3 regions of the Jeotgalibaca sp. PTS2502 genome follow, and region 1 is predicted to be linked to each of the others. Evidence: predicted binding sites of a transcription regulator. Region 1 holds the regulator's gene; each other region holds the start of a gene.
The links. Region 1 encodes Rex, which represses fermentation and respiration genes when NADH is low (regulators of the CRP and FNR family bind a similar motif). Its sites were predicted from a motif close to TTGTGAANTANTTCACAA; they were not measured.
Positions count from the first base shown of each region.

Region 2: the regulator Rex is predicted to act here: its motif matches at 2,729-2,746, upstream of pflB (formate C-acetyltransferase).
Region 3: the regulator Rex is predicted to act here: its motif matches at 1,749-1,766, upstream of BW721_RS05255 (CidA/LrgA family protein).

Region 1 is NZ_CP019433.1:1,435,523-1,440,328, forward strand. Features, by position in the region: gene groL (chaperonin GroEL) at 1-467, opposite strand, end outside; gene groES (co-chaperone GroES) at 493-777, opposite strand; gene BW721_RS06995 (CPBP family intramembrane glutamic endopeptidase) at 989-1,660, shown strand; gene BW721_RS07000 (YdiK family protein) at 1,697-1,903, shown strand; gene BW721_RS07005 (redox-sensing transcriptional repressor Rex) at 1,938-2,567, opposite strand; gene BW721_RS07010 (ABC-F family ATP-binding cassette domain-containing protein) at 2,889-4,806, shown strand, end outside.
Region 2 is NZ_CP019433.1:684,670-689,475, forward strand. Features, by position in the region: gene pflA (pyruvate formate-lyase-activating protein) at 1-359, opposite strand, end outside; gene pflB (formate C-acetyltransferase) at 471-2,699, opposite strand; gene parC (DNA topoisomerase IV subunit A) at 2,971-4,806, opposite strand, start outside.
Region 3 is NZ_CP019433.1:1,072,564-1,077,369, reverse strand. Features, by position in the region: gene spxA (transcriptional regulator SpxA) at 177-578, shown strand; gene BW721_RS05260 (LysR family transcriptional regulator) at 839-1,735, opposite strand; gene BW721_RS05255 (CidA/LrgA family protein) at 1,922-2,317, shown strand; gene BW721_RS05250 (LrgB family protein) at 2,310-3,017, shown strand; gene BW721_RS05245 (lactate oxidase) at 3,052-4,167, shown strand; gene BW721_RS05240 (adaptor protein MecA) at 4,388-4,806, shown strand, end outside.

The DNA.
Region 1 (4,806 bases):
ACTTCACGAGAACCTGAAGAAACAGCAGCTACTTGAGCAATTGATTCTTTTGAGTTAACCGTTTGAGAAATTTCTGCTAGTCCAGCAACAGCTTCTTTTGTTGCTAATTCAATACCACGACGAATACCAACTGGGTTTGCGCCGGCAGTCACGTTTTTCAATCCTTCGCGCACGATGGCTTGCGTTAATACAGTTGCTGTTGTTGTTCCATCTCCAGCAATATCATTTGTTTTAGAGGCAACTTCAGAAACAAGTTTAGCACCCATATTTTCAAAGTGGTCTTCTAATTCAACTTCTTTAGCAATGGTAACACCATCATTTGTAATTAGCGGCGAACCGTATGCTTTCTCTAAAACAACGTTACGTCCTTTTGGTCCAAGTGTTACTTTTACTGTATTTGCCAGTATATCAACGCCTCTTAGTAAGGCTGCACGAGCGTCTTCAGAAAATTTAATATCTTTAGCCATTATTCTATTCACCTCATCAATTTAATTAGTCAATAATTGCAACGACATCTGTTTCTTTAATAACGAGATAATCTTTGCCTTGGTATTTAATTTCGGTACCGGAATATTTCTCAAAAAGAACACGGTCCCCTTCTTTAACAACCATGTCAATCTTTGTACCGTTGTCAGTTACTCTTCCTTCGCCCGTTGCAATCACAATACCCGTTTGTGATTTTTCTTGTGCTGAAGATGGTAACACCAGCCCTCCGACTGTTTGCTCCTCTTCTTGAGCAACTTCAATGATAACGCGGTTTCCTAATGGTTTTAACACAAATATCCCTCCATAATCTATCATTTGAATTAGCACTCTCACCCAAAGAGTGCTAATCTATGACTCTATATTAATCAAATCTACTAGTGAATGCAAGACAAAACTATTATTTTTTTTTAAAATTGTGATATACTTTCATATAGACTTTAAACTTCACGTTATTGAAGAAAAAGCATCCTTGCTTTTTAACCTTAACAGAAAGGTAAGATTTATGAAAAAGAAACTTTCTACAGCGACTAAAATTATTTTTGTTTACATCGCTGCTCAGCTATTACCCCTTCCCTTAATGTTTTTATTCCCAGAAAATCGTCAAATTGAAATGAGTTTGAATTTAACCATTTTATTTGCCTTTTTAGGAACAATGGGGATGATTTTACTCAACCGAACTAAGGAATGGACTCCTTCAACAGAACTAACGGATAAACCATCTGCACCTACCAAAAAGATTGTGTTATGGGGATTAATTGGATTTGTCGGCTCAATTGTACTTCAAATTGTAACGTCTCTAATTGAAATGGCTGTCTTTAACGTCTCTTCTGAATCGGTCAATACACAAACCTTGTTAGACACCGCTAGTGACTATCCTTTCTTAATTTTTATGATTGTTTTATTTGCACCAATCATGGAAGAATTTGTCTTTAGAAAAGCGATTTTTGCCCAACTCTCTTCATCAAGTGTCGGAATTGTCGGATCAGCTGTCATCAGCTCATTGTTGTTCGCCTTTATCCACTTTGATGGGCATATGCTTGTTTACGGGTCTTTAGGATTATGGTTTTGCTATTTATACTTTAAAACCAATAATATCTTTACCCCTATCATGGCACATGCTTTAATGAATGCTTATGCCAGCTTACCTCTTTATTTCCCTGAGCTGTTTCAATAACCGCTTATTATTTATGTTTGTTTAGAAAGGAATCTCATGACTTTAAAAGATATTCTCATCCAAATCGGTATGAAATTTGTTTTTGGTTTGCTATTTGTCTACTTTGCCGTTGATAGTGTCAACACATCAGGCTGGGGCTTTTTAGCTATTCTAAGTATTCTATTCGCTACAAATAATATTGTTAACGGCGTTAGAATGCTTGATACGTATTTTAAAATCAAGGAAAATATCGATCCTAAATAAAAAACAGTTAAGCCGCGGCTTAACTGTTTTTTATTTAGGAAATATTATTATCTAAGAAATAAATCAATGTTTGCAATTCATTCGTTAAGTCAACATTTTGAATACGAACATCATCTGGAACTGATAATCGAATCGGAGTAAAGTTCATGATACCTTTTACACCAGCCTCAGTTAAATCATTAGTCGCTTTTTGAGCAACATTTTGAGGGACTGTTAAAATGGCAACATCGATTTGTTGGATGCGTAGTTGTTCAATCATTTCAGACATATCATAAACAGGAACACCACTAACGATTTTGCCAACAATTTCTTCGTTCACATCAAAAGCACAACTGATGCGCACATTATTGCTCAAGTGGAAGTTGTAATTTAATAAAGCATGACCTAAATTACCTACTCCGATAAGAGCAACGTTTGTTAATCGGTCTTGATTTAATGTTTTGCTGAAGAAATCAAGTAGGTACTCCACATCATAACCGTATCCTCTTTTTCCTAAAGCACCGAAATAAGAGAAGTCACGACGGATAGTCGCACTGTCCACCTTGACAGCTTCACTTAATTCATTTGATGAAATTCTTGCTTTTCCTGCGTTATGCAGATATCTCAAATAACGGTGATAAATTGGCAACCGTCTGGCAGTTGCTCTTGGTATTTCTGTTGACATTACAACGCTCCCTTTCAGCATAACGTTTTAAATCTATATAAAAAAGAATAATCACATAATCTTAGCAATCTAATACATAATGACATTATAGCACCACATTGTGAAATATCTAGTATTTTTCTCTAATTTGTATCTTTTTGTGAAAAAAATTCTTTGTTTCCCTTATTTTCATAAGCTTTAAATAAAAGTAGCGACATTATTCACAATCATTGGCTTTTCAATTAATGTTCCTATCTCTTGTTAAAATTCTATGATAAAATGAAATGGCATGTTCTTATTTGACAATTTAACGACCATTATATAGAGAAAGAGGATACACCTATGATATTATTGCAAGGCCAAAATCTTGCGCGTCACTTCGGTTCAGCAGTCCTATTTGAAAATATTCAAATTACCATTCAAGACCAAGAGAGAATTGCCTTGGTCGGCCGTAACGGTGCTGGTAAATCGACTTTATTAAAAATACTAGCTGGTTTTGAACCCACCGACGAAGGCAAGATTGCCAAGAAAAAAGATCTCCATATTGGTTACTTAGACCAATACAGTACAGTTGATTCCGACAACACTATTTGGGAAGAAATGCTGTCGGTCTTCGAACCCATTATTAAACTAACGAAAGAAGCTGAAGAAGCAGCCCATGCCTTAACCGATGAAACGTTGATGCAAGACACTATAGCCTTTGAAGCTGCTCTAAAACGTTATGATAGTTTGCAGCAAGAAATCCAAGAAAAAAATGCTTACGGCTACGAGTCAGAAATCCGTTCCGTTCTACATGGCTTCCGTTTTTACGAGGAAGACCACCAACGACCTGTTTCGCAACTCTCCGGCGGTCAAAAGACACGCTTAGCACTTGCAAAAATCCTACTCGAAAAAAATGATTTACTTATTTTGGACGAGCCAACTAACCATTTGGACATTGATACATTAGCTTGGTTAGAAAACTACCTAATCGCTTATCGTGGCACCTTGCTTATCGTATCTCATGACCGTTACTTTTTAGATAAAGTCGCTACCAGTGTCTATGAAATTAGCCGCAATCGCATCCATTATTACAAAGGCAACTATTCCTTTTACTTAAAAGAAAAAGCAGCCCGATTAGAGCAAGAAATGAAACAATTCGAAAAACAACAAGGCGAAATTGCTAAATTAGAAGACTATATTGCTCGTAATTTAGTTCGTGCATCAACTACTAAAATGGCACAGAGCCGACGCAAGCGCCTTGATAAAATGACTCGACTCGAAAAACCAAAAGGTGACGAGAAATCTGCTCGCTTTTCGTTTGACATTGAAAAGGAAAGCGGCAATGTCGTCATGATTCTAGAAAATGGCGCCATTGGCTATGATAGCACGATTCTCTCTGCCCCTATTCATATGGACTTGCGCAAACATCAAGCCATTGGAATTGTCGGACCAAATGGGATTGGTAAGTCAACTCTCCTTAAAAGTATTAACAAGGAACTACCACTTATCAAAGGAGACATCCATTATGGGTCTAACTTAGAAATCGGCTATTATGACCAAGAACAAAAAAACTTAACGGAAAATAAAACCGTTCTTTCTGAAATTTGGGATCTGCATCCAACTATGAATGAAACAGCAATTAGGAGTATTTTAGGAAGCTTCCTCTTTAGCGGTGAAGATGTTGACAAAACCATTTATTCTCTAAGCGGAGGCGAACGAGCTCGACTATCTTTGTGTAAGTTAGCCTTGGAAAAGAATAATGTTTTGATGCTAGATGAGCCAACCAACCACTTGGACATCGACAGTAAAGAAGTATTGGAAAATGCCTTGATTGAATACGATGGTACCCTATTATTCGTATCGCATGACCGCTACTTCATTAACCGGATTGCAACGAGTATTTTAGAATTATCTGAAGATGGTAGTAAGCTCTATTTAGGCGATTACGATTATTACGTCGAGAAGAAACAAGAAGAAGCTGCGCTCGCCCAACTGCTTCTCGATGAAGCAGCAGCAGAGTTAGCAACGACTACTCAAACCGATACGAAGAAAAAAGATTACCAATCCAATAAAGAACGGGCTAAGTTGGAACGCAAACTATCGCGCGTCATCGAAAGTACTGAGTCAGAACTAGAAGCATTAGAAGTGGCTATTGAGGAAATCGAAACAGCCCTTACCCTTCCCGAAGTATTTGGTGACCATGAAAAGGTACAAGACTTACATGACCAACTACTCGCACAGCAAGAAAAACAAGATCACTTGCTGCACGAATGGGAAT
Region 2 (4,806 bases), 750 kb from region 1:
CCAAAAAACGGTTCATCATAGGTAAACGGTTGGCCACACGTGTCAATCGTTGTATTAATGCCTTGTGCTTTTGCTTTTTGGAAGAGTTCAATAATAAAGTCAATCTGTAATAATGGTTCACCACCACTAATGGTAATACCACCCTTTTCTCCCCAAAACTCTCTATATTGTAATGCCATTTCTAATACGTCATCTGTTGTCATTTCATTTCCGCCACCCATATTCCATGTATCTGGATTATGGCAAAATTCGCATCGCATGCGACAACCTTGCATAAAAACAATAAAACGAATACCAGGTCCGTCAACCGATCCGAAACTTTCAGTTGAGTGAACAAATCCTGTTAGTGCGTTAGTCATCGTCATAACTCCTTTTCTCTTTGCTTCTTTCCCATCAAAAAGAGAGATAAGGGGCTCTCTCCCTTTGATGGAAAACGGATGAATCATTGACTCATCCGCATCCGATTGGTCTTACATGCTTTCGTGCATTGTACGGTTAATAACGTCCAATTGTTGTTCACGTGTTAATTTAATAAAGTTAACAGCGTAACCTGATACACGAATGGTTAATTGTGGGTAGTTTTCTGGATGCTCCATAGCATCTAGTAAAGTATCACGGTTAAATACGTTAACGTTCAAGTGGTGACCACCTTTACGTGCGTAACCATCTAACATACTTGCTAAGTTTTCTTCTTGAATATCAGCCTCACGTCCTAGTGCTTTTGGAACGATTGAGAATGTATTTGAGATACCATCTAATGAGTATTGGTAAGGGATTTTAGCAACTGATGATAAACTTGCTAGAGCACCATGTGTATCTCTACCGTGTAATGGGTTCGCTCCTGGCGCAAATGGGACACCCGCTTTACGTCCATCTGGTGTTGCTCCTGTACTCTTACCGTAAACAACATTTGATGTAATCGTTAAAATTGATGTTGTATGTTTTGCATCACGGTAAGTTTTGTGTTTCTTCACTTTACTCATGAAGTCTTTCAATAACCAAATACCAATATCATCAGCACGGTCATCATTATTACCATATTTTGGATAGTCGCCTTCGATTTCGAAATCTACTGCGATACCATCTTCATCACGAATAACTTTTACTTTAGCATGTTTAATAGCTGATAATGAGTCAATCGCTACAGAGAAGCCAGCAATACCTGTTGCCATTGTACGAACGATATGTGTATCATGAAGCGCCATTTCTAGATCTTCATAGCTATATTTGTCATGCATATAATGAATAACATTCAATGTATTGAGGTACAATCCTGCAACCCATTCATTCATTAAGTCATATTTCTCCATTACTTCATCGTAGTCTAAGTATTCAGATGTAATTGGTTGGTATTTAGGACCAACTTGTTTCTTAGTTACTTCATCTACACCACCGTTAATCGCATATAGAAGTGTTTTCGCTAAGTTGGCACGAGCACCAAAGAATTGCATTTGTTTACCAATACGCATAGCTGACACACAACATGCAATACCGTAATCATCGCCCCACTCTAGACGCATCACATCATCATTTTCGTATTGGATTGAGCTTGTTTCAATCGAAATATGAGCACAGAATTTTTTGAATGCTTCAGGCAAATGCGTTGACCATAATACAGTCAAGTTTGGTTCTGGAGCTGTTCCCATATTTTTAAGTGTTTGCAAGAAACGGAAGCTACTCTTTGTCACTAATGTACGACCATCTTCACCCATACCACCAATTGACTCTGTTACCCATGTTGGGTCTCCTGAGAATAATTCGTTGTAATCAGGTGTACGTGCAAATTTAACCAAACGTAATTTCATGACAAAGTGGTCAACAATTTCTTGTGCTTCGATTTCAGTCAATGTACCATTCTCAAGATCACGTTGAATGTAGATGTCTAAGAATGTTGATACACGTCCTAGAGACATAGCTGCACCATTTTGTTGTTTTACAGCTGCTAGATAACCAAGGTATAACCATTGGAACGCTTCCTGTGCTGTTTCAGCAGGTCTTGAAATATCAAAACCATAAATATTTCCAAGTTCTTTTAATTGTTTCAATGCACGGTATTGCTCGCTCATTTCTTCACGTAGACGGATAATATCTTCTGACATTGTACCGTTTCCTACCACTGCATAATCTTTTAGTTTTTCTTGCATTAAGAAGTCAACACCATATAGTGCTACACGACGGTAGTCTCCGATAATACGGCCACGTCCATAAGCATCTGGCAAACCTGTAATAACTTTATTTGAACGTGCTGCACGCATTTCTGGTGTGTAAGCATCGAATACACCTTGATTATGTGTTTTTCTGTAGTCACGGAAAATTTTAGATACTTCAGCATCAATTTCATAACCGTAAGCTTCTGCTGATTGCTCACTCATACGAATACCACCAAATGGTTGCAATGAGCGTTTAAATGGTTCGTCAGTTTGAACACCGACAACTTTTTCTTTGTCTTTGTTTAAGTAACCAGGACCATGAGATGTAATCGTTGATACAATTTTTGTATCCATGTCTAGAACGCCACCAGCATCGCGCTCTTGTTTTGTTAAATCCATAACTTGTGCCCATAGCGAGTTAGTAGCTTCTGTTGGACCCTCTAAGAAGTCAGCGCCATCTACGTAAGGTGTATAGTTTTGTTGAATAAAGTCACGAACATCAACTTCTTCTTTCCATGTTTTACCTTTAAAGCCTTGCCATTGTTCCATTTGTATTGCCCCCTATTTTAAATAGCTTATTGTGATTTATGTAACACACTTTATGCCATTATTATAACACGTTAAAATGATTGTGCAACACTTTTCAAGCTTTTTATTTTATTTATTTTAAACGTGTGAAGAAACCCGATAAAACATTGATTTAACAGCGTTTTATCAAACGTCAAACATCGTGTTTTATTCACCTTTTAGACAATTTTTTTTTAAAAAAGAAACAGACTGTATTATACAACAGTCTGTTTCTGTACTAATTTGTGTTACTTTATTCTTCTAATTGTGAAAGGTCATGTATTTTTTTAATCGTAAAAATGTTGCCTTCATCTCGTTCTACAAGAAGAGCACTACCATTAGTGTAGCGAGCTGTAAATGGAATAGACTTGCTATAGACTTCTTTATCTTGCCCTCTCGTTGTCCGAAGGGCATATAAACTGTTAGCATCTGTTCCCGCATCGACGAAGATAATTCGGTGTGGGTTAGCCTTTAATTCTTTAATCAACATTAAGCCGCGTTTTGCTCTTCCTAAACGAGGGATTTCTCCAGTTCTAAAACGTTTAGCATTGCCACGTTGCGTCAAAATTAGGATTGGATACTTTTCATTGTCTAGTTCAAAGACTGCACCACCGACAACATAGTCATTTGCCTTTAGGTTAATAGCTTTAACACCACTTGTTCGTAAGCCCGTTGGTGATACTTCGTCGAGTACGTAACGTAAGCTAAATCCGCCGTTTGTAATCAACAATACTTCATAAGATGTATTTGTTTCATCAACAAAATAAATATTTGTGACACTATCTGTTTCTGTTTTTAGTTTAATCGCTGTTGTTTTCTTTCGTTTATAGCCTCTAAAACTTTGATAATCAGATAGCAGTGACCGTTTCATCATACCTTCCTTTGTCATGAAGACAACCGTTTGTTTATCAGTTAACGGTTCAGCGTGACGAGTAATTTTAGCGGCGATAATTTCTTCATTACTCGAGAATGGGATACTTTGCGATAAGTGATGCCCCATGTCTTTCCATTTTAATTCAGGCAATTCATGAATTGGAAAATGCATGTAATCGCCCTTGCTAGTGAAAATCACAATAGCATCCAAGGTTGATGCTTTTTCAATTAACAAAGGTTGATCACCTTCACGAAGTCCAATATCATCTCGTTCGCTTGCAGCGAATGATCGTAAAGTGGTTCGTTTATAATAACCTTCTTGGGTTAAAACCACAAACACTTCTTCTTCAGGAATTAAAACCTCTGTTTCAATCTTAATTTCTTCAATTTCTTCTTCAACCACAGACAGTCTTGGCGTTGCGTATTTTTTCTTAACCTCATTTAATTCATTTTTCATCACACGTAATAATGTTTGCTCATTTTTTAAAATACTATTGTATGATGCAATTAATTCGCTTAAGTCTAATCGTTCATTTTGTAATGCAACAATATCTGTATTGGTTAACCGGTATAGCTGCAAGGATACAATCGCTTCTGCCTGAGCTTCTGAAAATTGATAAGCATCAATTAAGTTGTTTTTAGCGTCGCGTTTGTCACTCGAATTACGAATCAATTGAATCACTTCATCCAAAACGGAAATAACCTTAATCAAAGCATCTACAATATGCAAGCGTGTTTCTGCTTTTTTCAGATTGTAGCGTGTACGTCTGCTAATAACTTCCTTTTGGTGTTTAATATAGGCGTTTAAACTATCACTTAATCCAACTTGCTTTGGCATCAGTTCATCAATAGCAACCATATTGAAGTTGTAGTTTACTTGAAGATCAGTATTTTTGAAAAGGTAATTTAAAATCCCCTCTGCATTAACATCTTTCTTCAGTTCAACAACAATCTGTAAGCCTGTACGGTCAGTTTCGTCACGAACTTCAGCAATCCCTTCAATTTTACGATTGATACGGATTTCGTCCATTTTCTTCACTAACTGGGCTTTGTTAACTTCATAAGGAATTTCATTGATGACGATTTGTTGCTTACCGCCTCTTAGAGACTCTATTGTTGTCTTTGAACGTACAACCACTTTCCCTTTTCCGGTTTTGTAAGCCGATTTTAAACCATCTATCCCTTGAATAATCGCTCCTGTTGGAAAGTCTGGTCC
Region 3 (4,806 bases), 360 kb from region 1:
TTCTTAGGGTAATCAAAAAAAAAATAAAAGCAATTATGAACGATGTTTGACAAAAAAAAGAAAAAAGTTTACAAAATGAGTAGTAATATGATAATTCTTATTGTATAATAATAGTCATAAAGCATATTGGTTTGACTAGATGAGCAATCGCTTAATATGAAAGGGGAGATCCACTTATGGTTACTCTATATACTTCACCAAGCTGCACGTCATGTCGTAAAGCACGAGCATGGTTAGAGGAAAATAACATTCCTTACACTGAACGAAATATCTTTTCTGAACCCTTGTCAGAAATTGAGATCAAAGGTATCTTAAAAATGACAGAAGAGGGAACAGAAGAAATTATTTCTACACGTTCGAAAGCATTCCAAGAAATGAACGTGGATCTTGACGATTTACCGTTAAATACTTTGTTTACGTTAATTCAAGAGAATCCTGGTCTGTTGCGACGTCCAATTATTTTGGATGAAAAAAGATTACAAGTGGGCTATAACGAAGATGAGATTCGTCGTTTCTTACCTCGTGAGGTACGTGCAATTGAATTGAGAAAAGCCCAAGAGTTGGCAAACTTCTACTAAATAAAGCATAAAAACCATGTCCGTTAAGTCGGTCATGGTTTTGTTTTTAGACTAGGGGATTATAAGTTCAGCCATCAATGTCTAGCTCCCAAGTCCTGGCCTAGTGAAAAAAAGATAAATTTGCCCCATTGCGCGCTTCGCTGCTCGCTAACGCATATCATTCGACTAACCCGCTGAAGCGTGAAGTCTCCTGACAATTCAGGGTCAAATTTCCTATTTTTTCATAGGCCAAGGCGGACTTGTCCGCTTTTCTTATTTTATTAAGGGTGAATCATAAAGTCTTCTTGAATCACAGCCATTAGTGCATCGTTGAATTGCTGTTGAATTAGGGAGTGTTTAGCCTCAATATTAATAACGAGACTCACATAAAATTTAGGCGCATCTTTCAATGTTACTTTCACTAAACCTTTACGGTCATCTAGTAGGATCTCAGACATAAACGCAATCATGTGAGTTGATGCAGCGATTGATTGTACGGTTTTAATTTCTTTTGCATAAACGATATTAGGTTCTTTTATGTGGTTGGCTTGCGTCCATTTTTCAAAAATACGTTGATGAGTGTAACCTTCTGAAAGGGAAATAAAGACTTGGTCGTTAATATCTGTTGCAGAAACAATCTCTCGATTAGCCAAAGGATGGTTGGATGATACCCACAAGCTCATCTCTTCCTCGCGCAAGAGTAATTGCTTGATTTTTTTTTGCACAATAAACGGTGTCTGGTGTCCAAGAATGGCAATGGGGACCTTTTCTTGTAGAATTAATTTCAACATGACGTCTGAGCTTTCTTCCTCAACAAATTTTAAAGAGGGAGTAAACCGACTTATTTTTGGTAAAATTTGTGGCAAAAAGTGGCCGCCAATCGTAGGTAAAAAACCAAAATAGACAGCTTCCATTTTGATATCTTTGATTTGTTTTTTTGTTTGCTCAACAATTTCAAGAATCGTTTCAGCGTTTTTATATAATAGTTGACCGCTAGCTGTTAATTCCATCCGCTTCAAAGTTTTTCTTCTGTCAATTAAAATAGTGTCTAATTCAGTTTCTAAACGTTTTAATGCCATTGATATGGACGGCTGTGAAATATAAAAATAATCAGCGGTTGCTGTAAAACTGAGACTTTCGGATAGGTGATGAAAATAGATTAAGTCTTGTAAATTCAAAGTAATCTTCCTTTTGTGATTTTATTAACATAAGCATTATATATAAGAGTGCGGTAAGATATAAGTTTTATTTATCATATCATAAAGAAGTGATATGAGACAATTTATAAGCACCATGCTAAGATAAATGTGTGAAGAAAAACGTTTACAAAATAAAGTTGTCATACAAGATATGGAGAGATTGTTGTGAAAATTATTAAGCAATTATTTTGGATTTTTCTCTTTTCACTGATAGGTGAACTTGTTTCTAAAACCATTGCAAGTGTTGTTGCGATTCCAGGCAGTGTGATAGGGATGGTATTACTATTTATAGCCCTTCATTTTAAGTGGCTAAAAATGGAGAAAGTAGACGAGGTAGGGACTTGGTTAACGGATAACATGGCGATTTTCTTTGTTCCAGCTGGTGTAGGATTAATGACTAACTTCGATGTTTTAGCTGACGTATGGTATCAGTTATTGATCACTATGGTGGTGACTACTGCAATTATGATGTGGTTCGTTGGTAGTCTCGTTCAAAAGATTAAAGCTGTCACAGATAAAAAAAATCAGCAGCTTCAAGAAGGGAGTGACGCTAATGTTTGATGCTTTGTTAGCGAGTCCTTATCTATGGGTGAGTTTGACGGCCGGTTTTTACTTAATTGCAGCTCAGCTACATAAAAAGTGGCCGATACCCTTGTTTAATCCCTTGCTGTTTTCAATTGTCGTCATTATTGCCTTATTGTTGATTACGAATATTTCTTATGAAACCTATCATTCAGGTGGTTCTCTCATTTCAATCTTTGTAACACCAGCAACTGTTGCTCTAGCAATTAAGTTGGAAAAGAACTTTATTTACTTAAAGAAAAACTATGTTGCTATTTTAAGTGGAATTGTATCTGGTATCGTTATTCATACGCTAATGATTATCGGATTCGGCTTACTGTTTAAGTTTGATGTTGAAATGATATCTACTTTATTTCCAAAGTCAATTACGACAGCCATCGCTGTAGGGGTATCTGAATCGATAGGTGGTATCGTTTCCCTAACTGTAGCAGTCGTTGTCTTCACGGGAATCGTTGGGGCAGTTATTGGACCAGCCTTGTTTCGCTTAACAAAGGTAACAGATTCTGTTGCACAAGGTGTAGCCTTTGGATCATCAGCACATGCTATGGGAACGGCTAAAGCCATTGAAATTGGAGAAGTTCAAGGTGCTATGTCGGGCTTGTCAATCGTAGTAACGGGGATTGTGGTTGTTGTTTTAGCACCATTTGCCCAACCCCTCATTCAACTTATTTTTGGATAACATATAATAACGTTTAAAAATGGAGGAATTAATTATGACAATCGAACAAACAATTAAATATGAAGCGCCAACTGTTGTGCAAGATATTGAAGTCGTTAATACATATGAATTGGAAGATCGCGCACGTGAGGTTGTTCCTGCAGGAGGATTTGGCTATATCTCTGGTGGATCAGGTGATGAATATACATTAAGACAAAATACAAACGCTTGGAATAACAAGGGGATTGTGCCGCGTGTATTAGCAGATGTTGAAAATCCAGATCCATCAACATCAATTTTAGGACATGATATTAAAGTACCATTCATTATGGCCCCAATCGCTGCTCATGGTTTAGCCCATGAAACAAAAGAAGCAGGAACTGCAAAAGGTGTATCAGAATTTGGAACAATTATGTCGATTAGTGCTTATTCAGGTGCTAAGTTTGAAGAAATTGAAGAAGGATTAAATGGGGGTCCACGTTGGTTCCAAATCTATATGAGTAAAGATGACGAGTTTAACAAAAATATTATTGATGAAGCAAAAGCAGATGGTGCAACTGCCATTATCTTAACAGCTGATGCAACATTAAGTGGTAACCGTGAGACAGATATCCGTAACAAATTTGTTTACCCATTCGGTATGCCAATCGTTTCTCGTTACTTAACAGGATCGGGTAAAAATATGTCATTAAATAACATCTATTCACAGTCGAAGCAAAAAATTAATCGTGATGATGTGAAGTTCTTGAAAGAATACTCTGGATTACCTGTCTTTGTTAAAGGGATTCAATCACCAGATGATGCCTTGATGGCAATCGGCGCTGGGGCTGATGGAATTTGGGTTTCTAACCATGGTGGTCGTCAATTAGATGGTGCACCAGGTTCATTTGAAACATTAGAAGGTATTTCTAAAGCAGTTGCGGGTCGGGTGCCAATCGTCTTTGATAGTGGTATCCGTCGTGGCGAACATATTTTTAAAGCACTAGCAAGTGGTGCTGATATTGTTGCCATTGGTCGTCCGGTTCTTTACGGACTAGCTCTAGGTGGTTGGAAAGGTGTTCGCTCTGTTCTTGAATACTTTGAAAAAGATTTCAAACGTGTGATGCAATTAGCTGGAACACAAACCATTGAAGACGTTAAAAATACAACTTTATTTGATAATAAAAACTAATCCAATAGTCGAAAAAGGGGACCTACACCTAGGTTCCCTTTTTGATGCTTAGTTAGAGCAGACATCATCAAGACTTTCTTAAAGTAAGCAGCTTCATTGCAAAAGCTCAGCGCTTATTGTATAATTTTAATTTGTACAGCTAGATATAAAAAGAGATGAATTCATTCTCTTTCACTAGCTATTAGTGTACAATAAGAACAAGGAAAAGAGGTGTGGCATTATGGAAATGGAAAATGTTAATGAGAATACCATTCGTGTTTTGATTGAAAATGAAGATTTAGAAGAACGTGGCATTACTTTTTTAGATCTCTTAGGTAATCAAAAACAAATTGAAAGTTTCTTTTATAGTATTTTGGAAGAAGTCGATGTCGAAAATCAATTTCAAGAAACAGATGCCATTACATTCCAGGTGCTGCCTAAAGGAAATGGACTTGAACTGTATATTAGTAAGGGTGAACACAATGATTTTAACTCGTTTGAAGGTTTTGACCCGACAGAACAAGTCATTGACTACATAAAAAAACACACAGAAGCAACTGATAAAGACGACAAACCAACTGAAGAAGAACAACCCAGTCACTTAGAAATAACAACTGAATTTTACAATTTTGAAAACTTTTTAGAAGTATCAAAACGTCT